2 regions of the Streptococcus huangxiaojuni genome follow, and region 2 is predicted to be linked to the other one. Evidence: predicted binding sites of a transcription regulator. Region 2 holds the regulator's gene; the other holds the start of a gene.

Region 1 (12,309 bases), on a different contig from region 2:
ACTATGTTTTTGATTTTCTTGACTTTCAAATCAGTTTGTTCGAAATCGTTTATAATAGCAAATTTAATCAGTTGACCCATGCTCAAATTATGGGCAGCCTGCTTCATCGTTTGGGAATTAGGCGAACTGTCATAGGTGATATTGTTGTGGAGCCCGGACGGGCTCAGCTGATGGTGGACAGCAGTATGGCAGCTTACTTTTTGACAAATGTAACAAAAATTGCTAAAGTAACTGTAAAGCTAAAAGAAACTAGCTTTGATAAACTGATTCACTCTCAGCAGGAAAGTGAAGAAACTGATATCTTGGTATCCAGTATGCGTTTGGATAAGATAATTGCAGCAGTCTTAAAAATTTCTCGCAGCCAGGTCCTGAAATTGGTTGAAGCCGATAAGGTGAAGGTTAATTATGCTTTAGCCGGTAAGAGCTCAGATCTTTTAAAAACTGATGATTTAGTCAGTGTCAGAGGTTTTGGGCGCTTTACTCTTGTGAGGGAGAATGGTCTTTCTAAAAGCGGGAAGCATAAGTTGACAGTGAATAAAATGATACATAAATAAGGAGGCCCGAATGGCACTTACAGCACTTGAGATTAAGGATAAAACATTTAATACGAGATTTCGCGGTTACGATGATGAAGAAGTGGATGAGTTCCTTTCTATCGTCGTTGATGACTATGAGGAGCTGGTCCGTAAAAATCGTGATCAGGAAAATAAGATTAAAGAATTGGAAGAAAAACTGGCATATTTTGATGAAATGCGCGAATCTCTCAGTCAGTCCGTTATTTTAGCACAGGAAACGGCTGAGAAAGTCAAAGCATCTGCCAGCAATGAAGCCACTAATGTGGTCAGCAAGGCCAACTATGATGCTCAGCACTTGATTGATGAGGCAAAATCAAAGGCTAATGAAATTCTGCGCGATGCGACCGATGAAGCTAAACGTGTTGCTGTTGAAACAGAAGATTTGAAGCGCCAGAGCCGTGTCTTTCATCAGCGCCTGATTGCAGCGATTGAAGGTCAGCTCGGTTTGGCTAACTCACCGGAGTGGAATGATTTGCTGCAGCCTACCGCTGTTTATCTGCAAAATTCAGATGCTGCCTTTAAAGAAGTTGTCGAAAAGGTTCTTGATGAACATGTTTCCGACATTGATGATACAGGTGTTTTTGATGCCACACGCCAGTTCACTCCTGAAGAAATGGAAGAGCTGCAGCGCCGTGCTGATGCAGGCAATAGGCAGCTGGCAGAAGCTCAGGCAGCTGATCAGTCAGCCGTTATTGATACGTCCAGCGAGAGCGACAGCCCGTCTGGTGAAATCAATCTGAGCGAAACACAAACGTTTAAACTTAATATTGAGGAATAAAGAAAAACAGAAGCACAGCTGATACTTTTCAAGCGAGCAGGGGACGGTGTAAGCCCTGCAGTCTCTGGGCTGTCAGCTTATCATTTTCTGATTTTTTGTCTGAAAACTTACTTAGGGTAAGTCGTAAGACAGAAGGTGTGCCTGCCTTACGGGTCAAAAGGGAATTTGTTTTGGATGGAAACTATTCAAAAGGATTCTAAATTAAGGTGGTACCGCGAGCTCTCGTCCTTTGAAGATGGGAGCTTTTTTATGTTTTTTAAAACTGCTGTGGTGCTGCGGCTGAGAGGACATTTCTGGTTAAAGCCATCCGTCCTGCAATTACGGTAAGAGTGATAGCCGCCATTTTTGATTTTTCTCTGATGGCTTTCATTCTTGATAGCCCGCATTATTATTTTGATATGATTCTATAGGAGTGTAGCATGAAATTAAAAGAAACCCTTAACCTTGGAAAAACAGCTTTCCCAATGCGCGCCGGTCTGCCTAATAAAGAACCGCTTTGGCAGCAAAAATGGGAAGAAGCAGAACTTTATAAAAAACGTCAGGAGCTCAATGCCGGCAAACCTGATTTTCACCTTCATGACGGCCCTCCTTATGCCAACGGGAATATTCATCTAGGTCATGCCTTAAATAAAATTTCAAAAGACATTATTGTCCGTTCAAAATCAATGTCTGGCTTTTCTGCCCCATATGTGCCGGGCTGGGATACACACGGCCTGCCAATTGAACAAGTACTGGCCCAAAAGGGTGTTAAGCGCAAAGAGCTGGATTTGGCAGATTATCTGCGGATGTGCCGTGACTACGCTCTGAGCCAGATTGATAAACAGCGTGATGACTTTAAACGTTTGGGCGTTTCTGCTGATTGGACAAATCCGTATGTCACCTTGACTCCTGACTATGAAGCGGCGCAAATCCGTGTTTTTGGTGCAATGGCAGACAAGGGTTATATCTATCGCGGGGCAAAACCGGTATATTGGTCTTGGTCCTCAGAATCTGCCTTAGCAGAAGCTGAAATCGAATATCATGACATTGATTCGCCGTCTCTTTACTATGCCAACCGCATAAAAGATGGGAAAGGGATTCTTGATCAGGATACTTATATTGTAGTCTGGACCACAACACCGTTCACCATAACGGCTTCACGCGGTTTAACGGTTGGGGCGGATATAGACTACCTGCTTGTACGTCCGGAAGGATCAGAACGCAAATATGTGCTGGCTTCAGCTCTGGTTGACAGTCTGGCTGCCAAATTTTCCTGGGAATCGTATACGGTTTTAGCAACCTACAAAGGGACGGAACTGGAGCTGATTGTGACCGAACACCCTTGGGATAAAGATGTCGAAGAACTGGTCATTCTTGGCGACCATGTGACACTGGATTCCGGAACAGGGGTTGTCCATACGGCACCAAGTTTTGGTGAAGATGACTACAAAGTCGGGGTTGAATATAATCTGGATGTTGTTGTGACTGTTAATGAACGCGGTATAATGAATGATTTAGCCGGATCGGATTTTGCTGGCCAGTTCTATGATAAGGTTCTGCCGACAGTTAAGGAAAAACTTGGCGACCTCCTCTTAGCCAGCGAAGTGATTAATCACTCTTACCCCTTTGACTGGCGGACGAAAAAGCCGATTATTTGGCGTGCCGTACCTCAATGGTTCGCATCAGTATCAGATTTTCGTCAGGATATTCTGTCTCAGATCGAAAAGGTCAATTTCCATCCATCTTGGGGGAAGACTCGGCTTTACAATATGATTCGCGACCGCGGAGACTGGGTTATTTCACGTCAACGTGTCTGGGGTGTCCCTCTGCCGATTTTCTATGCTGAAGACGGTACAGCGATTATGACTAAAGAAGTGACTGATCATGTTGCCGATTTAGTAGCAGAACACGGTTCTGCTGTTTGGTGGGAACGTGAAGCCAAGGACCTCCTGCCTGAGGGATTCAGCCATCCCGGCTCACCTAACGGACAGTTCACGAAGGAAACCGATATTATGGATGTTTGGTTTGATTCAGGTTCCTCTTGGAGCGGAGTGATGCAGGCAAGAGATGGCCTTAGCTATCCGGCAGATCTTTATCTTGAAGGGTCTGATCAATACCGTGGGTGGTTCAATTCATCGCTGATTACCTCAGTAGCAGTCAATGGTCAATCCCCATATAAAAATCTCTTGTCTCAAGGTTTTGTACTCGACGGCAAGGGTGAAAAAATGTCTAAATCAAAAGGCAATATTATCTCACCAAATAATGTTGCCAAACAATATGGGGCAGAAATTCTGCGCCTTTGGGTGACTTCTGTTGATACGGATAATGATGTCCGGGTATCAATGGATATTTTGGGGCAAGTATCAGAGACTTACCGTAAAATTCGCAACACTCTGCGTTTTCTGCTTGCTAATACGAGCGACTTCAATCCTAACCTCCATACTGTAGCATTTGCTGACCTGCGCCCTGTCGATAAATACATGACCGTTAAATTCAATCAGCTTGTTGCCGGTATTCGAGAAGCTTATGATGCCTATAATTTTCTGGATATCTACAAGGCCGTTGTCAATTTTGTAACGGTTGACTTATCAGCCTTTTATCTGGATTTTGCTAAAGATGTTGTTTACATTGAGGCAGCTGACAGCAAAGCCAGAAGGCAGATGCAGACTGTTTTCTACGATATTTTGGTCAAAATTACCAAGCTTCTGACACCGATTCTTCCGCATACAGCCGAAGAAATCTGGTCTTATTTAGAATTTGAACCGGAAGAATTCGTGCAGCTATCAGAAATGCCTGAAGCCCAGCATGTTCCTGACCAAGATGCTATTCTTGAACAATGGGAAGCCTTTATGACGCTGCGGACACAGGCTCAAAAAGCACTTGAGCTGGCCCGAAATGATAAAATTATCGGTAAATCACTTGAAGCTCATTTAACCATTTATGCCGGTGAAGAACACAGAGTTTTGCTTGATTCACTGGACAGCGATTTGGCACAGCTTTTGATTGTTTCACAGCTGACAGTAAGTAAAGAACCAGCACCGGCAGAAGGTCTTGCCTTCACAGGTGTGGTTTTTACAGTTGAGCATGCTCACGGTTCAGTGTGCGATCGCTGCCGGCGGGTTGATGAAACAGTCAGGGACCGGTCTTACAATGCTTTCATTTGCGATACATGTGCGCAGATTGTTGAAGAAACCTTCCCGCAGGCTGTGGCACAGGGCTTTTCAGATAAATAAGAAGGGGATACATACTACAGACTGCTGGAGATATTTTGAAAACTTCCCTTCTCAAAAAAAGTCTGAGATACACTAAGTGTCTCAGACTTTTTAAGTATATCCTAGATCTGAAGTGCGATCCTTTGTATCTCCGTTCCTCGGTGAATCCAATAGTGTTTCTCAAGACTGATAATCATGAGGGACAGCCTGCTGTTATTTTGTTGGGAAAGAAATCTCAATCAAATTAGCTGTATGCAATGTCTTTAGCTGATCAAAAAGGACGGTCGATTCATCAATTTTACGCTTGAGGAAAAATTCGCGGATAGCTTCCAGTTCGCTGTCTTTGATTGCCCGATATTTATTAGTAATCAAAATTTCATAGTGTTTAGGAGCCTGTGTGAAAATGACATCTGTATTGCCGGCAGAATAGACTTCCACCAATTTTGCATCTGTATTTTTTAATTGATTTTTTACTAATTCCGGATGACTGCTGGTTGTGTTTATAAGTCTCATAATCGTCCTCCTCAAGTCCTTTTTTCTATTATAGCATGTTTTTTCTTAAAAAAATGCTAGCTTGATGAATTGCCGTGTTTTTTTTGCCATTGCCTGACTCCCCATTTATGGCTGCCGCGTTTTAATTTTTTTTCAGCTTCTTCAATAGGAAACCAAGCAATTTGATTAAAATCTTCTAAGGGGTCTGCTGCCTGCCGGAAGTGAGTGATCTCATAAATATAGGCAGGATTATAAAAATAACTGTCTCGGTGGCGTGAATAGAAATATTCATCTGCCTGACCGTAATATTCCCCAATATCTGCCGTAAAACCCAGTTCTTCAAGAAGTTCCCGTTCTAAAGCTTCTTTGTGATTTTCACCGGCTTCAATTTCGCCGCCCGGTAAAAACCAAGCGCCATTGGGAGCCTGAACGAGTACGATAGCATCCTTATTTGCGTTGGGGATAACTGCATAAACGCCGTAGCGTGTTTTATAGTCTGCCTGTTGTGCTGTTTTATCGCCAAAAATCGGAATTGTCATCATGCCTTCCTCCCTTTGGTTTATTATACTAAAAATTTGAGGAAAATGCTCCTCATATGGAAGAAAGACTTGAGACAAGTTAGAATTTGGCTGTTTAAACCAGCAATAATTTTTTGGTCGGTCTCCAAAAACATAACACTAGCAGACCTTATCCTATTTTTAACAGTCTGCATTTAATGTTAGAAAACGAGCTAACTTCTAAGAAAAATGGTAAAATAAAGAGAAAATATTTTTATAAACGGTCAACCTGCTTGTCATTTACAAACCGAACAGAGAAATATTTTCGGATTTGAAAAATTTCGCTTAGGTCAGTCCTTTAATCCTTATGAGGAAGCGGTATTTCACCGGCAAAGGGCTTAAGAATAAGCAGATTGTTATGGAGAAGAGACTAGATGTTTAACTATTTCACTGAAAGAAAGACGCTGATGACTTGGCTTTTGTATCTGGTAAATGCCTATTTGCTCTATGCTGTTTGGAGCATGTTTTTACTTTCTGCAGATGCACTTTTTTTGCAGCCTCTGCCGGCTCTTTCTGTAGCAGAAGTGTTTCTGCTTATCTTAGCCTTCAGTCTGGGACAGGGCTATTTGAGTATGCGATTTGCTGCATTTAACCCCAATCTTGTTTTTACGGGACTTATGTCTGTCTATCTGGTTCTAGGTATTTATAAGAGTCCTTCCCCCTTGCTTTTCTGCGCTTTCTTCCTCTTGGGGCTGGCAGCCTATTTCAAGCTGTTTTTAACTAAGGAAAGTCTCTCTTATATTATTCCTGCCAGTCTTTTGCTGACTTTCCCTCTGATGCTTTACCGTCTCTATCATCCCCTGTCTGTAGATCTTAAGCATTTTGTTATTGAGGCGGAGAAATGGGACAGCAACCAGCTTTGGCTTCTGTTTTTGGCGGGTGTTTACGCCCTGTGTGCCTATTTTTTACTGAATGGCGCTGGAGAAAAGCTGAAAAAGGGACTCTTTTCGTTGGCCAATAAAGAAAAGCAGCTCTACCGCTTAGTTGGTTTTATCGGTCTGGTTTATGTTTTTTATCTATGTTTGGTTGTTGCATATAAAGCAAAAACGCTGTCGGTATCAACCTTCGATATTGGTATCTTCTCGCAGATGTTTGAGAGTATGCGTCGCAGCCTGACACCCATGACAACCTTGGAGAGAGACAGGCTCCTGTCACATTTTGCCGTGCATATTTCCCCCATTTATTACCTTATGCTGCCTGTTTACAGCTTGTTTCCTTATCTTGAAACTTTGGAAATTTTGCAAGTTCTGATTGTATTTTCAGGGGTTATTCCGCTGTATTTCTTGTTAAAACACCTACAGTTACCTGATTTTGCCCGACCTTTACTTTTGCTTTTATTTATGCTGACACCGGCAATGACAACGGCCGGCTCCTATCACCTGCATGAAAATTGCTTCTTGGTTCCCTGTCTGCTTTGGCTGATTTATGCGAATATTAAGCAGTGGCGCTGGCGGCTGCTGCTGGTGGTTTTGCTGACACTGATGATTAAAGAAGATGCCTTCATTTATGTTTTTGCAGTCGGCCTGTATTTTCTTTGGCAGAACCGTTTTTCTCAATCTTCTGGATCCAAGCCTTTTCTTGTTTTCTGGCAGCTGCTTTTTCCTTTGTTTTATTTTGCTTTCAGCGTTTTTGTCTTAACGCACTATGGAGAGGGACTTTTGGTCAGCCGGTTCGATCTGCTGGACGGACAAGACGGGCTGTGGGGGGCTTTTAAAACAATTTTTCTGAATCCTACCTACATTTTTGCCAGTTTTTTCACCCAGCATAAATTACAGTATCTTTTCCTTTTATTTAGCGGGTTGGCCTTTTTGCCTTTAATGCAAAAGAGATGGGAGAATTATTTTCTGCTTTTGCCTCTGGTAGCTATTAATCTGCTGTCAAATTATGATTATCAAACCGATTTTGGTTTTCAGTACAGTTACGGCAGTACTGTTTTGGTCTACTTCATGACTTTATTGGCTTTGGAAGGTCTCTTTATTGATTGGCAGGAGAAGGGGCAGACACATTTTACAGTTTCCAAACGAATTTTATCCTTTATTCTGACAGCTTTGCTGTTTTCCTCAGCGATTCTTTACAGTTACACAGGCAGCTGGTACAAAGATATCCTGTATTACCAGCAAAATCGGGATAAATTTACTGCTATCCACCAGACTTTAGCTGCACTGCCTGAAGAGAAAAAAATACTGGCGCATTACTCTTATACTGTTGATTTGCGCAGAACTCGAGAACTTTATGATATTTTTTATCATAACAATCAAGAGTTCGATTCTTCCGTCGATTTAGTTGTAACCCCACGCTCAACTGTAGAAAATCAGGAAACGACGACAGAAGCTACTATCGTTAAACTTTATATGGAAAAAGGCTATACAGAAACAGCAGCATCAACAAAAGACGTCCTGATTTTGGAAAAAACAAAATAACACCAAGAAACAAAGCCCGTTTAAAGAGCAAAGCAAAAATAGTAGCCTGACCGCCGAGTCACTAAAGACTTAAGGGAGGGCTGTCTTTTTTGCACAGCTCTTAGGGCGTGTTTAATTTCACCAAGAAACAAAGCTCGTTTAAAGAGCAAAGCAAAAATAGTAGCCTGACCGCCGAGTCACTAAAGACTTAAGGGGAGGGCTGTCTTTTTTGCACAGCTCTTAGGGCGTGTTTAATTTCACCAAGAAACAAAGCTCGTTTAAAGAGCAAAAGGAAAATAGTCTGTGATTTCGTCTGTGCCCCCTGTCAGGACGGCTAGAAGGGGGCAACAAAGATTTTGCTTCCCAATCGCTTCTAACCTATTTCTGCATACAAGATGTCTGCGGCTGTTTGATGTTCAAACTGCTTATCTTTAGATTACTGTCAGCATTAGCTAATTTAAGAAAAAATCCCGCTCTGGATTGAGAATGTTCCCAATCCAGAGCGGGATTTTCTGTTTGTCAGAATGAATGCTTTTTATTCAGCAGAGACAGTTTCACTTGGTGTTTCCACTTTTTTGGCAGATTTAATCACGATTTTGCCATTGCCGGACATGACTGCCTTAAGATTTTTTTCGGTTGGATTTTCCAGGTAATAATCTGTAATCGCATCTTCGATGTTTTCCTGAATTGTGCGGCGAAGCGGACGAGCACCCATTTTTGGATCATAGCCCAAATCAACCAGCTTTTCTTTTACCTTATCGGTGACATCAAGATGAATCCCGCTGTGGCTGAGCCGAGCATTAACATCATCGAGCATCAAATCAACGATGTGCAGCAAGTTGTCCTTATCAAGCGCTCTAAATTCAATGATACCATCGAAACGGTTCATAAATTCCGGGCTGAAGAAATTGCTGAGCTCTCCCAAAACAGAATTAGTCCGTCCTTCTCGGGCTGCTCCGAAACCAACATTGGCTTCAGTGCGGCCGGTACCTGCATTTGAAGTCATGATAATGATAGTATCTTTAAAGCTGACTGTCCGGCCTTGTCCGTCTGTTAAGCGTCCGTCGTCAAGGACTTGCAGGAATGTATGCAGTACATCCGGATGAGCTTTTTCAACTTCATCAAGCAGAATCAGTGAATAAGGGTTTCGGCGGACCTGTTCTGTCAGCTGTCCGGCTTCTTCATAGCCGACATAACCTGGAGGGGCTCCGACCAGTTTAGCAACAGAATGCTTTTCCATATATTCCGACATATCAAAACGAATCATGCTGTCTGCCGATCCAAACAGTTCTATTGCCAGCTGTTTGGAGAGCTCTGTCTTACCGACACCGGTAGGACCGACAAAGAGGAAAGAACCGATAGGGCGGTTAGGTGTTCCTAGACCGACCCGGTTTCGGCGGATAGCCTTGGCAATTCGCTCAACAGCATCATCCTGACCGATAACATGGGCTTTTAAATCATCAGCAAGACTGATAAGCTGTGACTGTTCTTTTTCTTTTAAATCCCCGACCGGAATATTCGTTTTTTGCTCAACGATGGCTTCAATCGTCTTTTCAGTGATAACAGGGACATCCTGCTCATCAACCTTTTGTTTTTGCATTTCCTTATATTTGGCAATCTGATCGCGGAAATAAGCAGCCCGTTCATAGTCTTCATCACGTGTAGCCTGTGCTTTCAGGTTTTCTGCTTCAGTCAGGCGCTGATCGATTTCTTTAGGATCAACAAAATTCAAGGTTAAGTTCATCTTAGAACCGGATTCATCAAGCAGGTCGATGGCCTTATCTGGTAAGAAGCGGTCTTGGATGTAACGGTTTGAAAGAAGAGCAGCAGCTTCAATAGCATCATCGCTGTACTTAACATGGTGATAGTCTTCGTATTTCTTTTGGATACCTTTAAGAATAGTAATGGTTTCAGCAACAGAAGGCTCGTCTACCTTAACCGGCTGCATCCGGCGTTCCAGAGCAGCATCTTTTTCAATAATGCGGTATTCCTTAAGTGTGGTGGCTCCGACTAACTGCAGCTCTCCTCGAGCCAAAGCCGGTTTGAGAATATTTCCAGCATCCATATTGCCGTCACCTGCAGAGCCGGCACCGACAATTTCATGAATTTCATCAATGAAGAGGATAACATCCTGACGCTTGCGAATCTCTTCCATAAGTTTTTGCATGCGTTCTTCAAATTGGCCGCGAATACCTGTTCCTTGAACAAGGCTGACCACATCCAGGCGGATAACCTGCTTGTTTTTCAGTTTTTGCGGAACATTGCCGTCAACAATCTTTTGAGCCAGACCTTCAACAACAGCTGTTTTACCGACCCCGGGCTCACCGATAAGCACAGGATTGTTTTTAGTGCGGCGATTGAGGATTTCAATGAGCCGGACAATTTCTTCATCGCGTCCGATTACAGGGTCAATATCACCTCGGCGAGCAATTTCAGTGACATTGATACCATATTCTTCTAACAGGCCGTTTGGCTGCTGAACTTGCGGACCATTCGGCCGTCCGTTATTGCCGCCTCCGCCTCGGCCGCCCCCAGCCTGTGTAGGAGGCGTGTTGGGGAGCTGCCCGTTGAAGGCTCGGAAATTGTTTAAATCGCCAAAGAAATCATCAAAGAACGGATTGCCTGGATTGCTTTGATCCTGAGGCTGTTTGTTGAGACCACCTAAAATCGTATTGTTAGGGTCAGTTTTCATGATTTGGTAGCAGTTCTGACACAGATCAACTTGTCTTTGCTTACCATTAACATTTGTATATAAGTGAATGGTTGCTTCATTTAGATTACAATTTTGACAGAGCATAAAATAACCTCCCTTGTCATTTTCAATTCGTTTAACCTTGTTTAGTCAAAGATGGTCAAACTTTATATTCATATTATAACACCCCATAAAAAGAATTCAAGTAAAAAGTTTAAAAAATTTAGCACTTTATCCATGAGAGTGATAAAAAATTTTTTCTCAAAAAAACTTGCCAAAAAATGTATAATAATGTAAAATTAATTGTATAAAAATACAGGAGAAAAGCAATGAATGCACCCCTATCTTTTTTAAAAGAGGTTGATTTCAGTAAAGAAGAACTCTTGGAGCTGATTGATTTGAGCCTTCATTTTAAACAGCTAAAAAAAGAGAAAACCCCTCACCATTATTTAGAAGGCCTCAATATTGCTCTTATCTTTGAGAAAACCAGCACACGGACACGGTCGGCCTTTACTGTCGCCGGACAGGATTTAGGTATGCATGTTACTTATCTTGGTTCGGATGAAATCCAGCTTGGCCGCAAGGAGTCTGTTGCTGATACGGCTAAAGTTTTGGGTTCAATGTTTGATGGCATTGAGTACCGTGGTTTTAAACAGGAAGATGCGGAAACTTTGGCTCGCTATGCCGGAGTGCCTGTTTGGAACGGTCTGACTGATACATGGCATCCGACCCAGATGATTGCTGATTTTATGACTTTAAAAGAAGTCTTTGGTTCTTTAGAGGGTCTGCATATCGCTTATGTAGGTGATGGCCGCAACAATGTGGCACACTCGCTTTTGGTTACAGCAGCTATTTTAGGAGTTAATATTACGATTATTGCCCCCGCTTCACTGCAGCCGGAAAAGGAAATTGTTGCGCTTGCTGAGCAGCATAATAACGGGGCTCTTATCAAGATTACAGATGAGCTTGAAGCTGTTGAGGGAGCCGACATGCTCTATACAGATGTTTGGGTATCTATGGGAGAAGAGATTGATTTCAAGGAGCGGATTGACTTGCTGCTGCCCTATCAGATCAATGCAGAACTTCTTGCAAAAACAGGTAAAACTAATACTGTTGTGATGCACTGTCTGCCAGCTTTTCACGACCGTAAAACAGAGATTGGCTTGAGTCTCTATGAAAAATACGGCCTTGCTGAGTTGGAAATTACAGACGACATTTTCCAAAAGCACAGTCCCATTATTTTTCAGGAGGCAGAGAATCGTCTGCACTCAATCAAAGCTATAATGTACTATTCCTTAAAAGAAGGATAAAAGAGAGCATCTTTTCCTGTGAGTTTAGGCTTATTTATGTTAAAATAATAAAGGATAATAAACTTATAGGAGAATAGTCATGGAATCACACTTAGTGAGAATTATCAATCGTCTTGATTTAATGGCGACTGATGGTGCCAATCTTAAACGTAATTTTGAACGCGATGGTGTTGTTGTCGCAGAAGTCTCTTTCAGTAATGAGCCAGAGGCTGGTCCGGTTTTTACCTTACGTGATGTTGAAGCGCATGAGACCTACTCATTTGATAGTATTGATCTTATTGCAATGGAAATTTATGACTTATTGTATTAAACCAT
Region 2 (12,309 bases):
CAACAAGAACTTCCACATCATCAGAATCAATGATTTCCTTAAAATCTGTACTGGTTAAAATGTCAACAGGCTCATTAGCAGAAGCATTGTATGCCTGCGCCGCCTTCTGAGCATTTTCCAGCCGAATGTCACTGATTCCGCGAACTTCCATTCCTGGAATGGTCGACATCTGCGAAACCATGCCAGTTCCCATCTGTCCGGCACCGATAACTCCAACCTTAATAGGGTTGTGCTGCGCTTCACGTTCTAACAACTTGCCATATAATGTCATAACTCCCCCCCTTCTGTCATTTGACAATATATTTACCATTTGTTACGAAACATTGTAAACGCTTTTTTGGCATTTGTCAATAGTTTTGTCAAATGTTTTATAAATTATTTTTTTCACAAATGCTTTCGCTAAAATCTGTGCTTTGTTTGACATCCCATAGCTTTATGTTCACCAAAAATACCTTCTTTGAAACAGGTTTCTTTTCTGATTCAGAGAAATACCAAACAAAAGCGGCCCCTTTATGACAAAAATAAAGACAATATCAATGGAAACTATGGGATATTTTTACTTTTTAAGCTTTGAAAAGGGGCGCTGATATAACTGCACTGCTTAAAACTACGCAAACTATTGACTATAGCCCGTTTTTATGTAAAATAACAATAGAGAAGGCAGTCCCTGCAAATAAAAAGAAAAGCTTTCGGTGAGCAGTAAGCTGAAATGTCATATTAATGATCAACTTATGATACTTAACCAAAAGCTTCTTTGACTTGTTAAACAGGGGCAGCAGCCTATCAGTTAATGAATTAAAACATGTTTTGAGGTGAACAAACAATGAAAGACGAAAAACGACTTAATATTTTGCTGACTATCAATGTTGTGCTGTCACTTATTAATCTTATCATCAGTTTTTTGAAGTAATGTCTTCTTAGCGCTTTAAACACTGATTCTTTGCAGTAACTAACTTTAACAGGATTTCTTCTTAAATGACAGAAGCAAGAGTCATTATTTTAAGAGGTAATAAAATGCCAGTAAGCGAAGCACAACAAAGAGCGAATCAAAAGTGGAAAGAAAAAAATAGAGAGCGTACTAACTACCTAGCCAGCAGAAACTCTGCCCGGTCTTTTATCCGTACAAAAGCGACTGCCGATGATTTGGCTGAACTTGAAGCCTTGATAGCCGAGCAGCGAAAAAGTATGAATTGAATTTAATAATTAAGTACAGTTTTATGCACTTTGCGGCCCAATGCCCCTTTTTTGCCCCTTTTTGGTATTATAAACACAAATAACCCCTTTGAAACGTTGATTTCAAAGGGGTTGTTGTATATAGACAAAAAGAGCACACAGCCTAACTCGCTTAGGGCTGCTGGATTCCTCCCCTGACCCACTTCACGCAAGACTGTTGCTCCACTGTTTATTATATCACTTTCTGTAACTTCTGCCAAGCCCCTGAAGTTCAGGCAAACAGCCGACACGGCTTTCACTGCTTAGTGCGCCTCTGTCTGAAAAAATCCTGCATCAGCTGAGCACATTCCGCAGCCAGGATCCCGCTCTCAAGACTGACACGGTGGTTAAGCCGTTTGTCCTGCAAAACATTATAGAGACTGCCTCCCGCTCCAAATTTTTGATTTTCTGCACCGTAAATAACCTGAGGAATCCGGGCAAGACCGATAGCTCCGCTGCACATTACACAAGGTTCGATTGTAACAAAGAGTGTACTGTCCAGCAGCCGCCAATTGCCTTCATGGCGGTTGGCTGCATTAATAGCCATAATCTCAGCATGCATTACAGCCTGATTTAATTCTTCCCGGGCATTGTGGCCGCGTCCAATAATTTCTCCCTTTTTGACAATCACACAGCCAATCGGGATATCTTCTTTGGCTAGAGAAAGGCGGGCTTCTTTAAGCGCCTCCTGCATAAAATAGGTTTTTTCTTCCTGTGTTAAGTCCGACATTACAATTTCCCTAAGTCCCAAAACTTGTGCGGTTCTGCCAAATCAACCGAAACACCTGGGGCATAATCTGCCGCCTGCTGACGCAGAAGTTCTAAATGGTTATCCGACTCTGTGTTTTCAGGACCGAACTGAGGCAGGTGGGTTAAAACCAGTTTCTTAACTCCGGCCTGAGCCGCGATTTCCCCAGCCTCCTTAGAAGTCAGATGGGCAGGGTGCCTTTCCTGACCTGCGTAAAGATAGACATCCGCTAAAAAGAGATCGGCTCCTGCAGTAAATGGGAGCAGCTCTTCAAAATAGCCGCTGTCTCCGGTAAAAACCAGTACCTGACCGCTCTCACGCTCCACAATACGCATGGCATAGCAGACAACCGGGTGTACAGTCTTAATAAAACTGATGGTAAAAGGTCCAATTGTTTCAGTCCCGTTCACATCATAAGCGATTCCTTGGGAAACACCTTCTAAAGTCAGTTTTGCAAACTCTCCTTCATCTTCATCGTGTCCATAAGTTGGCAGAACTCTAGGCTGCCAGAGATTTTTGGGATACAGCTGGCGGTAATGGCGAAGAACACCTAAATCAGCCACATGATCCGGATGGTAATGGCTGATGATGACAGCATCCAAATCCAAAGGACTGATTTCCTTTTCAAGCTCGTTAAGAGCACGGCTCCCAACATCCATCAAAAGCTGAAAACCATCTTCTCCAGTCAGCAGGTAAGAGGTCGTCCCTTGATTCTGGTAGGGATAACCTCCCCAGCATCCTATTGTTGTTAATTTCATAGCAGTACCTTCTTTGCTTTTCTTAGCTTTATTATAACAAAAAAAGGACCGTCCCAAAATAAAAAGCCTTTAGAAAGAAACTTTCCAAAGACTTATCCCTGAGACTAACCCCTAAAACTCACCATATATCCCTGAAGCAGGTCAGCTGTTTTATCAAGCAAGAGCAAATGCTAATTTCCCTTTAGAGAGGCCGATTTTAACAGTCCTGCCGCTGGTTACCTCGCCTGAGAGCACTAACTCAGACAGCCTGTCTTCAACTTGGGTCTGCAGCGCTCTGCGCAGAGGCCGGGCTCCCATTTCACTATCATAACCATCCTGCGCCAGATACTTCAAGGCAGAAGGCTGGAATTTAAGAGTAATTCCTTTTTCTGCCAGATTGCGGATAAGAGGGGACACCATAATCTTAACAATTTGCCGCATGTCATCCTGACTCAGGCTGTGGAAGACCACTGTTTCATCAATACGATTCAAAAATTCAGGACGGTAGGCGTGTTTGAGCTCTTCCAAAATCCGGCTCTGCATTGCTTGATAGTCCTGACTGACCGACCTTGCCCCAAATCCGACAGTCTTGTCATCACGCAAGGCAGTTGCTCCTAAGTTGCTGGTCATAATGATAATGGTATTGGAGAAGTCGACCTGACGGCCGCGGCTATCTGTCAGCATGCCATCATCAAGAACCTGCAGCAAAACATTAAAAATATCCGGATGGGCTTTTTCCACCTCGTCAAAAAGGAGGACCGAATAAGGCTTGTTGCGGACTTTTTCAGTCAGCTCTCCGCCTTCTTCATAGCCAACATAGCCGGGAGGTGCCCCGTTGAGCCGGCTGGCTGCAAATTTTTCCATATATTCCGACATATCAAAGCGAATAAGAGCCGACTCATCATCAAAAAGAACCTGTGCTAAAGCTTTGGCCAGCTCTGTCTTCCCAACACCTGTCGGCCCTAAAAACATAAAAGAACCAATGGGACGGCGGCCAGTCCGAATCCCAGACTGGTTGCGGCGAATAGCCCGGCTAATGGCTGAAACAGCAGCATCCTGTCCAATAACTCGCTTGTGCAGCTCTTTTTCCAGATTAAGATATTTTTTGCTGTCAGCCTGAGTCAGTTTTTCGACCGGAATTCCGGACAGCTTGCTGAGTGTACTCATAATATCATCTTCTGTCACCGGTGTAGGCTCCAGCAAATGAACGGCTGCAGCCTCTTTTAAATGCTGTGAAGCTTTTTTGAAATCTCCTTGCAGAATCGCTTCATCAGCAGGAGTTAAGTAGGCAGGCGCTTCTTTTTTGACCATGTTTTGCACCTGTGCGCTCGCTTCGTCCAACAGGTCAATCGCTGAATCAGGCAAATGTTTTCCTGTCAAATAGCGGCGGGCTGCTTTAACCGCTGCCAGAGCAGCTGCATCTGAAATAACGACATTGTGATAATCTTCGTAAGATTTCTTGAGTCCAAGCACAATCTCATAAGCTGCCTCTACACTAGGCTCTTCAATTAGTACTCTGGCAAAGCGCCGGGACAGAGCCGCGTCCTTTTCGATATGCTTCTGATATTCCTCTTGGGTTGTGGCGCCAAGTGTCCGTAGACTCCCCCGTGCAAGAGCAGGTTTAAGGATATTGGCTGCATCAAGCGTGCTGTCAATCCCACTGCCAGACCCCATAATTGTATGCAGCTCATCAATAAAAAGAATAATGTGCCCATCTGCTTCAATATCCGCAATGATTTGGTTCATCCGTTCTTCAAAGTCCCCGCGGAAACGTGTCCCGGCAACCACACTCATCATATCCAGCTCAAGAACTTTCATATCCTGCAGTTCATACGGAATGGCTCCGCTTACGATGCGCTGAGCTAAGCCGTAAGCAAGGGCTGTTTTCCCAACTCCGGCATCACCGACTAGGACCGGATTGTTTTTCGTTTTCCGGCTGAGAATCTGTACCATACGGGAGATTTCCTTTTCCCGGCCGATAACAGGCTCCAGCCGCCCTTGGCGGGCCATTTCTGTCAAATCGCGCGTGAAATCAGAGAGCTCGCCTGCTGTTCCCGGCGGCTTCATCATATCAGAAAAACTATTGTTCGGCCTTGCTTTTTTAGGCTTACGCAAACTATGGATAGCCTTAAGATCTTCTTTGGTGAAGCCTGCCTGTCTCTCTAAAGATTTACGTAAATCCAGTAAACGGACAGATTCGCCATCATCCTTCAATTTGAAGCCGACTATTTCCAAAAGTCGGGTAGCAAGGAGATCCATATTCAGCAGCATAGCAAATAAAACATGCTCTGTACCGATCTCTTTGGCTCCAGTCACCTGACTGATTCCGTCAGCCGTCTGCAGCAGGCGCTTTAAAGCCGGAGACTGCTCTATAAATTCAACTTCCTCTACTTGTTCTCTAGGAATTTTTCCAAGAGCCAAAATAGCAGCAGCTTCGTATTCCTCCAGACTGACATCAGCTTCATACTCCGCAAGACTGAGACCTGCAACAGAATCAGGAGTAAAAGCCATGGCCAGCAAGATATGCCAGCTTTCAAGATATTGGCTGTCATAACGTGCAGCCTGATAGAGGGCCAGTCTGAATACTTCCTGCATTTTAAACGAATAATTACTCATTTCCTTACCCTTTTCTGTCCAATCTTTGTAAAATTTTACGCAGCATCCGGGCACGAATCTCCGGACCCTCCTGGCCTAAAACATCATCAGATGATGTGGCCAAAATAATCTGACCTTCCCGCCTGCTGATAATCTTTTCTTCAAATAAGAGCTGAATCAAATCTGTAAAGACTTGTTCACTGATCCGATCACCAATAGTAGCCAACAAACTGCCCAGCATCTGGTGCTGATCAGAAAAACAAACTTTTTCAATACGAATGTAGCCGCCGCCGCCCCGCTTACTCTCAACAACATATCCGCGGCTCTCAGTGAAACGGGTTTTGATAACATAATTAATCTGACTGGGAACAACACGGAAGGCATCTGCTAAATTAGAACGCTTTATTTCAGCAATCCCTGATTGAGCCAATAGTTGTTTGATATATTCTTCAATACTATCAGACGTATTTTTTGATGCCATGGTATTACTTCCTCCCAGCCGTTTGACTATAACTGACTTTTATTATACCAAAATTTACAGTAATTTAAAATGAAAACCGTTTATTTCATCTGGGCCTGTCTGAAAAAGCAGAAAAGACCGTATCTGCATTGTCTCGCTTATTTAAGGGGCTTTTAGTTGAGAATATTCACCGCTTAGGATAAAATGGAACATGAACGAAAAGAAAGGTCACAAGTTCATGCATTATTTTATTACATTTCTCATTTCAATGGTCCCTCTAATTGAGCTCAGAGGCGCTGTCCCTTATGCAATTGCTGCGGGTATCCCCATGTGGCAGGCTATCACAATCGGTGTTATCGGCAATATGCTGCCGGTCCCTGTTATCTTTTTCTTTGCTCGCCGTGTCTTAGAATGGGGAACAGATAAGCCTGTTATCGGCGGCTTTTTCACTTGGTGTTTGAAGAAAGGCCACAGCGGGGGGCAAAAGCTGAGCAAAGCAGCCGGAGAAAAAGGACTCTTCTTGGCCCTGCTCCTCTTTGTTGGGATACCTATTCCAGGAACCGGTGCCTGGACCGGAACCTTGGCAGCCAGTATTTTAGACTGGGACTTTAAACGCAGTGTTGTCGCGGTTATGCTGGGGGTTATTCTGGCAGGCTTTATTATGGCCTCACTTACTGTACTGGGGCTTTCAGCTTTCCTGTAACTAAAAACGGTATTAAAAAGCACCTAAAATTGGGGCTGTCCCCAGCTTTAGGTGTTTTTTTATTTGAAGTCAGAAAAATAAACAGTTCACTCAGCCCCAAAAAAACTCTTACGGGACTTGTGCCTGTAAGAGTTTTTTTATCAGCTGTTCAGGGCTTCTGCCATGGTTGCAGCAACTTCTGATTCAAAGTCATTAGCAGCTTTTTCGATACCTTCTCCGACTTCAAAACGGGCAAAGTCTACAACTTTAGCATTAACGGAATCTAGGTAAGCTTCGACCGTCTTACTGTCATCCATGATATAAACCTGAGCCAGCAAGGTATATTCTTGGTCAACCTTAGTGTTATCAAGCAGAAAGCGCGCCATCTTGCCGGGAATAATTTTATCCCAAATTTTTTCAGGTTTGCCTTCAGCCTGCAGTTCTGCTTTGATATCTGCTTCAGCCTGAGCCAGCACATCATCAGTCAATTCAGCTTTTGAACCGTATTTTAGGAGCGGAAGAGCTGGCTTGTCAACCAGTGCCCGGCTTTCATTGTCCTGTTCAATCTTATGATTCATTTGGGCCAATTCATCGCGGACAAACTGTGGGTCCAATTCCTTATAGGATAAAACTTTTGGTTTCATCGCAGCAATATGCATGGATACTTGTTTAGCCAAAGCTTCGTCACCGCCATCAAGCACACTGATAACACCAATTCGGCCGCCATTATGCTGGTAAGCTCCGAAAGACTGCCCGTCAGTTTTTTCCAAAAGTGCAAAGCGGCGGAAAGAAATCTTTTCACCGATAGTTGCTGTCGCATTAACATAGGCTGCTTCTAATGTTTCACCTGAAGCTGTTGTCAAGGCTAAGGCCTCTTCATTATTAGCCGGTTTGCCTTCAGCAATAACTTTGGCTGTTTCATTAACCAATTCAGTAAACTGCGCATTTTTCGCTACAAAGTCCGTTTCAGCATTCACTTCTACAACTGCTGCAACATTGCCGTCAACATAAACACCGGTCAAGCCTTCAGCTGCCACCCGATCAGCTTTTTTAGCCGCCTTAGCCATTCCTTTTTCGCGGAGCAGCTCGATGGCCTTATCCATATCACCATCGGTTTCAACCAATGCTTTTTTGGCATCCATGACACCGGCGCCGGACTTTTCACGCAATTCTTTTACAAGGGCTGCAGTAATATTTGCCATTTGTGGTTTCCTCCAAAAATTAGTTCCTTTTATAAAAAAAGGGGCAGAGCAGTTTCCCTGCTGCCCCTTTTGACGATACAGTCTGAATACTGTTTTGTCTTATTCGTTTGTTCCTTCAACAACCTCAACGATGTCTTCAATCGAATCAGCTTGAGTATCCGCCTGTGCTTCAGCAAAGTCAACTTCTGCATCTTCACCTTGGCGGCCTTCAATAACAGCATCGGCCAACTTAGAAGTAATCAGTTTAACAGCGCGAATCGCATCGTCATTAGCCGGAATGATGACATCGATATCATCAGGATCCGCATTAGTGTCAACCATAGCGACAACAGGAATACCCAGCTTTTTAGCTTCCTTAACTGCAATTTGTTCCTTATGCGGGTCAACAACATAGATGACATCCGGAATCCGCGGCATGTCTTCGATTCCGCCCAAGAATTTTTCCAGACGAGCCCGCTGTTTGTTAAGAAGAGCCACCTCTTTTTTTGGAAGGACATCAAATGTGCCGTCTTCTTCCATTGTCTTAATTTCTTTAAGACGGGCAATTCGTTTTTGGATAGTATCCCAGTTGGTCAGCGTTCCGCCCAGCCAGCGATGGTTAATATAAAACTGTCCGGCACGTTCTGCTTCTTCTTTAACAGCATCAGCAGCTTGTTTTTTCGTTCCTACAAAAAGGATAACTGCATCATTAGCTGCTGCATCACGGACAAAATCATAGGCTTGGTCAGCTAACTTTACAGTTTGCTGCAAGTCAATAACATGAATCCCGTTACGCTCAGTAAAGATGTATTTTGCCATCTTAGGATTCCAGCGGCGTGTTTGGTGGCCGAAATGAACACCGGCCTCAAGAAGTTGTTTCATTGAAATAACTGCCATGAGTATTTCTCCTTTAAAAATGTTTTTTGCGGCAGATTAATCCTGCCTGACCTCTTTCAGATATCTTCTTGCAGGCCCACTCTAAAAGAGCAACAGACCCACAATCCATCTAAAATGAGTATTTGCTGTTCATAACAGCCTTTTTACTATATCAAATTTAAGAAAAAAATGCAAGGGGTAGTGGCTTGACGAATCACTTTTTTTAAGGTAGAATACTACTTATCTACGGCGGTATAGCCAAGTGGTAAGGCATGGCTCTGCAAAAGCTTGATCGTCGGTTCAAATCCGTCTACCGCCTTAAATCGGCGACTTTATCCCTATACTACAGTTTAAAAAGCCTGATTTTACAGGCTTTTTTATTTTGTATTAGGATAAATCAGCATAAAAATAAATTTTATTTTGGACAAGTCCCAACCTATTCTGAACTGAACCAAAAAAAGTTAGATTTTTATGTCTAACTTTTGGAGCTTTTATTATGAAATCAAGATATAAAGATAACTTGACGATTTAAGAACTTGAAATAACTCTGATTAAGTCATAATTGTAGTATGGAATATTTCTTTTAGCAGCGTTGTCCTTATCTAGCAACTTCTTTTCAACAAGATATTCAAGCGACTTCTTGACGGTAGCAGGATGATGTCCAGTTAATTCGGCAAGTTGTTTTGGTGTTGCTACAGGCAGATTAAATGTGCTTAACCAAACATCTTTTTGTGCCTGAGTTTTACATACTTCCAAACCATTTCTAGCATGTTTATCAGCATTACCTATTTTCTTAAGAATATTAATAGCCATTTGTTCACTAGCATTTAAAAACAACATCAACCATGGGTTCCAATCTGGTGTATCACCTCTGACAGCATTTAACGCATTATAGTATCGTATGCGTTCCTTTTCTAATTCTTCACTAACAAAAAAAACGGGATAATCGAGCAATTTTTCTTTAACTGCCATCAAAGCAATTAAAATTCGACCAAGTCTGCCGTTTCCATCTAAGAATGGGTGAATAGACTCAAATTGGGCATGCACAACTGCTATTCTGAGCAGAGCATCACTATTATAATTAATATATTCGTTTCCTTCGTCAATTTTTAAACTTCTATGCGGCTCCCCATTAGCAAAAAATTCTAAGTTAGTCATATAATCAGCAATTTCATTTGCGCTAATAGGTATATATGATGCATTTTCGATTTTATTATCTGGGCCAATAAAATTTTGAACTTTTCTAAACTCTCCTCCGTCTGCTGTTGTTCCTCTTGCTTCATCGGACATAAGGATTTTATGTAATTCTTTTAATAAACGCGTACTAATGACATCTCCATCACGAATACTTGTGAACCCCTCATCAATAGCCTGTTTATAGTTTAACACTTCTCTTTGTTGCCAATTTTTAGCTCCACTCCTAGATGACTCCATAATTTCATGGAAAGTTACCTGTGTTCCTTCAATCCTAGTGGATTGAACCGACTCATTATAAGATAACAGGCTTAGAATTGAGGTATTAACAACAGAAGAAAGCAAAACAGCGTCAAGCTTCCCAAGGGTTTTATTAACTTCGGCGAGTCTTTTATAAAGTGATAATGCATCTTTTTCGTTCATTTTTACTGGAAGTTTATTAACACCTTTTACTGCCATTATAGAACTCCTTAATATATTTTTGTTAGATAAATATATTATATGCTTTATTAGTATAAAAAACAATCAAAAATATATTAAAACCAAAAAACCTGTTAAGTCAGGTTTTTTTATTTGTATAAAATTATAAAAAAATCAGGTTTTTGTTCAGAGGCAGCCACAGAAACAGACTGATAAGTCTACCAAATGATGACACGGTCTTGCGGAGCCCGCCACATCCCATCGCCTTCTTTTACACCGAAGGTTTTATGAAAATCCTCAAAGTTAGTAACGGTTATATTGGTTCGCCAAGCTGCTGGTGCGTGGACATCAACTGCAGCCAGCATTTGCATGTATTCCTGACGGGCTTTCATTCGCCAAATCGTCGCAAAGTTGATAAAGAATTCGCGGGCGGAGAAATCCTTTTCAGCCTTGGCCGCTTCTAAGGCACAGGCTAAACCGCCGAGGTCAGCAACGTTTTCTGATACAGTCAGTTTCCCATTGACCTTAGCCCCGTAAGAATTCAGGCCGTCAAACTGCTCAACAACCCGATCTGTCCTTGCTTCAAAGGCTTTGTAGTCCGCATCTGTCCACCAGTTGTTAAGACTGCCGTTTTCATCAAATGAAGCGCCGTTCGTATCAAAAGCGTGTGATATTTCGTGCGCGATAACTGCACCGATGCCGCCGTAATTGGCTGAAGAGCTCTGTTTTAGTGAATAAAACGGAGCTTGCAGAATGGCTGCCGGAAAGACAATCTGATTTTGCTGGGGATCGTAGTAAGCGTTGACCATATGCGCTGGCATATGCCATTCATCGCGGTCAACCGGCTTATTCCACTTACTCCAGCTGTAGGCAATGGAAATTTTGGCCAGATTCTGAGCATTTTCGACCAAGCTCAGCTCTTCATCAATGATTTTTTGCTCATAGGTTTCCGGCAGTTTTTCTGGGTAACCGATATGCGGCCTGATGACATTGAGTTTGGTAATCGCTTTTTCCCGTGTCGCTGGCGCCAGCCAGTCCGCTGTTTCTAAGCGGGACTTATAGACTTCAATCATGCTGGCTACCTTTTGTTCCACATCAGCTTTGGCCTGAGGCGAAAATTTTTCACCGGCATACCACAGTCCCAGAGCCTGATTATAAGGCCCTTGTGCCAAGTAGAAAGCCGCTTTTTTCTTGTCCTGAGCTTTAGGTGTTCCTGATAAGGCACGGCTGTATGTGCCGGATACAATCCGAATATCATCAGTCAGATAGGCATTAAAGCTGGTTGCCGCACTGTGAACCAGATAAGCTTTGAGCAGATCCCAATTATCTTCTGTATAGAAATCAGCTGCAGCCTGCCAGAAACGCTCTTCCGGAACAATAATCTGATCGGGAATCCGGCCCAGAATCTGACTGAAGAAATCATCCAAAGGAAGCTCAGGAACCAGTTTTTTAAAGTCCTCCCAAGCATATGGACGGTAGAGCTTGACATATTCGGAGCTTTCTTCACTGGAGAGAACTAAGCGGGCCAGTTTGGCATCCAAGGCAATAATCTTATCCAGCATATCTTTGATTTCTGCTTTTGAAAATCCGAATTGCGGCAGAAGTTCTTCTTGTGTCTGCCTCCAAATAGCAAGAAGCTCACGGCCTTTCTCATTATCTTCAGCATAATAACTGGTATCCGGCAGAATAATACTCGGTGCTTCAGCCCATAAGACATTCATCTGAGCGTTCATAAAGTCAGGGGCTACGCCAAAAGGCATCAAGTTAGGCTGACCAGCCAATTCATATTCTGCCAACTTTTTTGTGAATGCTTTGAAAGAAGAGAGACTCTTGTATTCTTCAATCAGAGGCAGAACAGGGCTTACCCCTACCTCATCACGCTTAGTATAGTCAGCCGTCATCCGGTGAAACTTGATAAAATTCTGCAGGATCGTGTTATCAGGAAGCTCCTTGCCGGCTAACCAGCGGTCGGTCGTCTCCAGCATCAGCTCTTCAATCTCATCTGCTAAGTCGGAAAAGCCGCCCGTACGCGGTTTATCATCCGGAATTTTAGCTGTTTTTTCCCATTCGCCGTTCACGGCTTGGTAAAAATCGTCTTGATAGTTTGTCATAACTTACTTGCTCCTTATATTGAAAACCAGCTTGTCTTTTATTCCGCTTTTCTTAAACTAAACCTTATATTCATGGACTTAAAGGCAGCAGAA

The links. Region 2 encodes CtsR, which represses protease genes until heat stress. Its sites were predicted from a motif close to TTGGTCAAAAAAGGTCAAANA; they were not measured.
Region 1: AB3329_RS03760 (ATP-dependent Clp protease ATP-binding subunit) is a predicted target of CtsR. The motif match lies at 10,831-10,851, and genes of this name have one in related genera.

What each region holds. Positions count from the first base shown of each region.
Region 1 is NZ_JBFQEG010000004.1:24,305-36,613, forward strand. It holds gene AB3329_RS03730 (YlmH family RNA-binding protein) at 1-554, shown strand, start outside; gene AB3329_RS03735 (DivIVA domain-containing protein) at 565-1,353, shown strand; gene ileS (isoleucine--tRNA ligase) at 1,773-4,565, shown strand; gene AB3329_RS03745 (DUF1827 family protein) at 4,758-5,057, opposite strand; gene AB3329_RS03750 (NUDIX domain-containing protein) at 5,114-5,575, opposite strand; gene AB3329_RS03755 (DUF2079 domain-containing protein) at 5,968-8,013, shown strand; gene AB3329_RS03760 (ATP-dependent Clp protease ATP-binding subunit) at 8,528-10,789, opposite strand; gene argF (ornithine carbamoyltransferase) at 11,014-11,994, shown strand; gene AB3329_RS03770 (YkuJ family protein) at 12,074-12,304, shown strand.
Region 2 is NZ_JBFQEG010000005.1:66,097-78,405, reverse strand. It holds gene AB3329_RS04750 (NAD(P)H-dependent oxidoreductase) at 1-271, opposite strand, end outside; gene AB3329_RS04745 (hypothetical protein) at 976-1,194, shown strand; RNA gene ffs (signal recognition particle sRNA small type) at 1,311-1,407, opposite strand; gene tadA (tRNA adenosine(34) deaminase TadA) at 1,469-1,942, opposite strand; gene AB3329_RS04730 (MBL fold metallo-hydrolase) at 1,942-2,718, opposite strand; gene AB3329_RS04725 (ATP-dependent Clp protease ATP-binding subunit) at 2,872-5,313, opposite strand; gene AB3329_RS04720 (CtsR family transcriptional regulator) at 5,318-5,773, opposite strand; gene AB3329_RS04715 (COG2426 family protein) at 5,991-6,455, shown strand; gene tsf (translation elongation factor Ts) at 6,596-7,636, opposite strand; gene rpsB (30S ribosomal protein S2) at 7,736-8,512, opposite strand; tRNA gene AB3329_RS04700 (tRNA-Cys) at 8,740-8,810, shown strand; gene AB3329_RS04695 (Fic family protein) at 9,020-10,144, opposite strand; gene AB3329_RS04690 (M13 family metallopeptidase) at 10,324-12,216, opposite strand.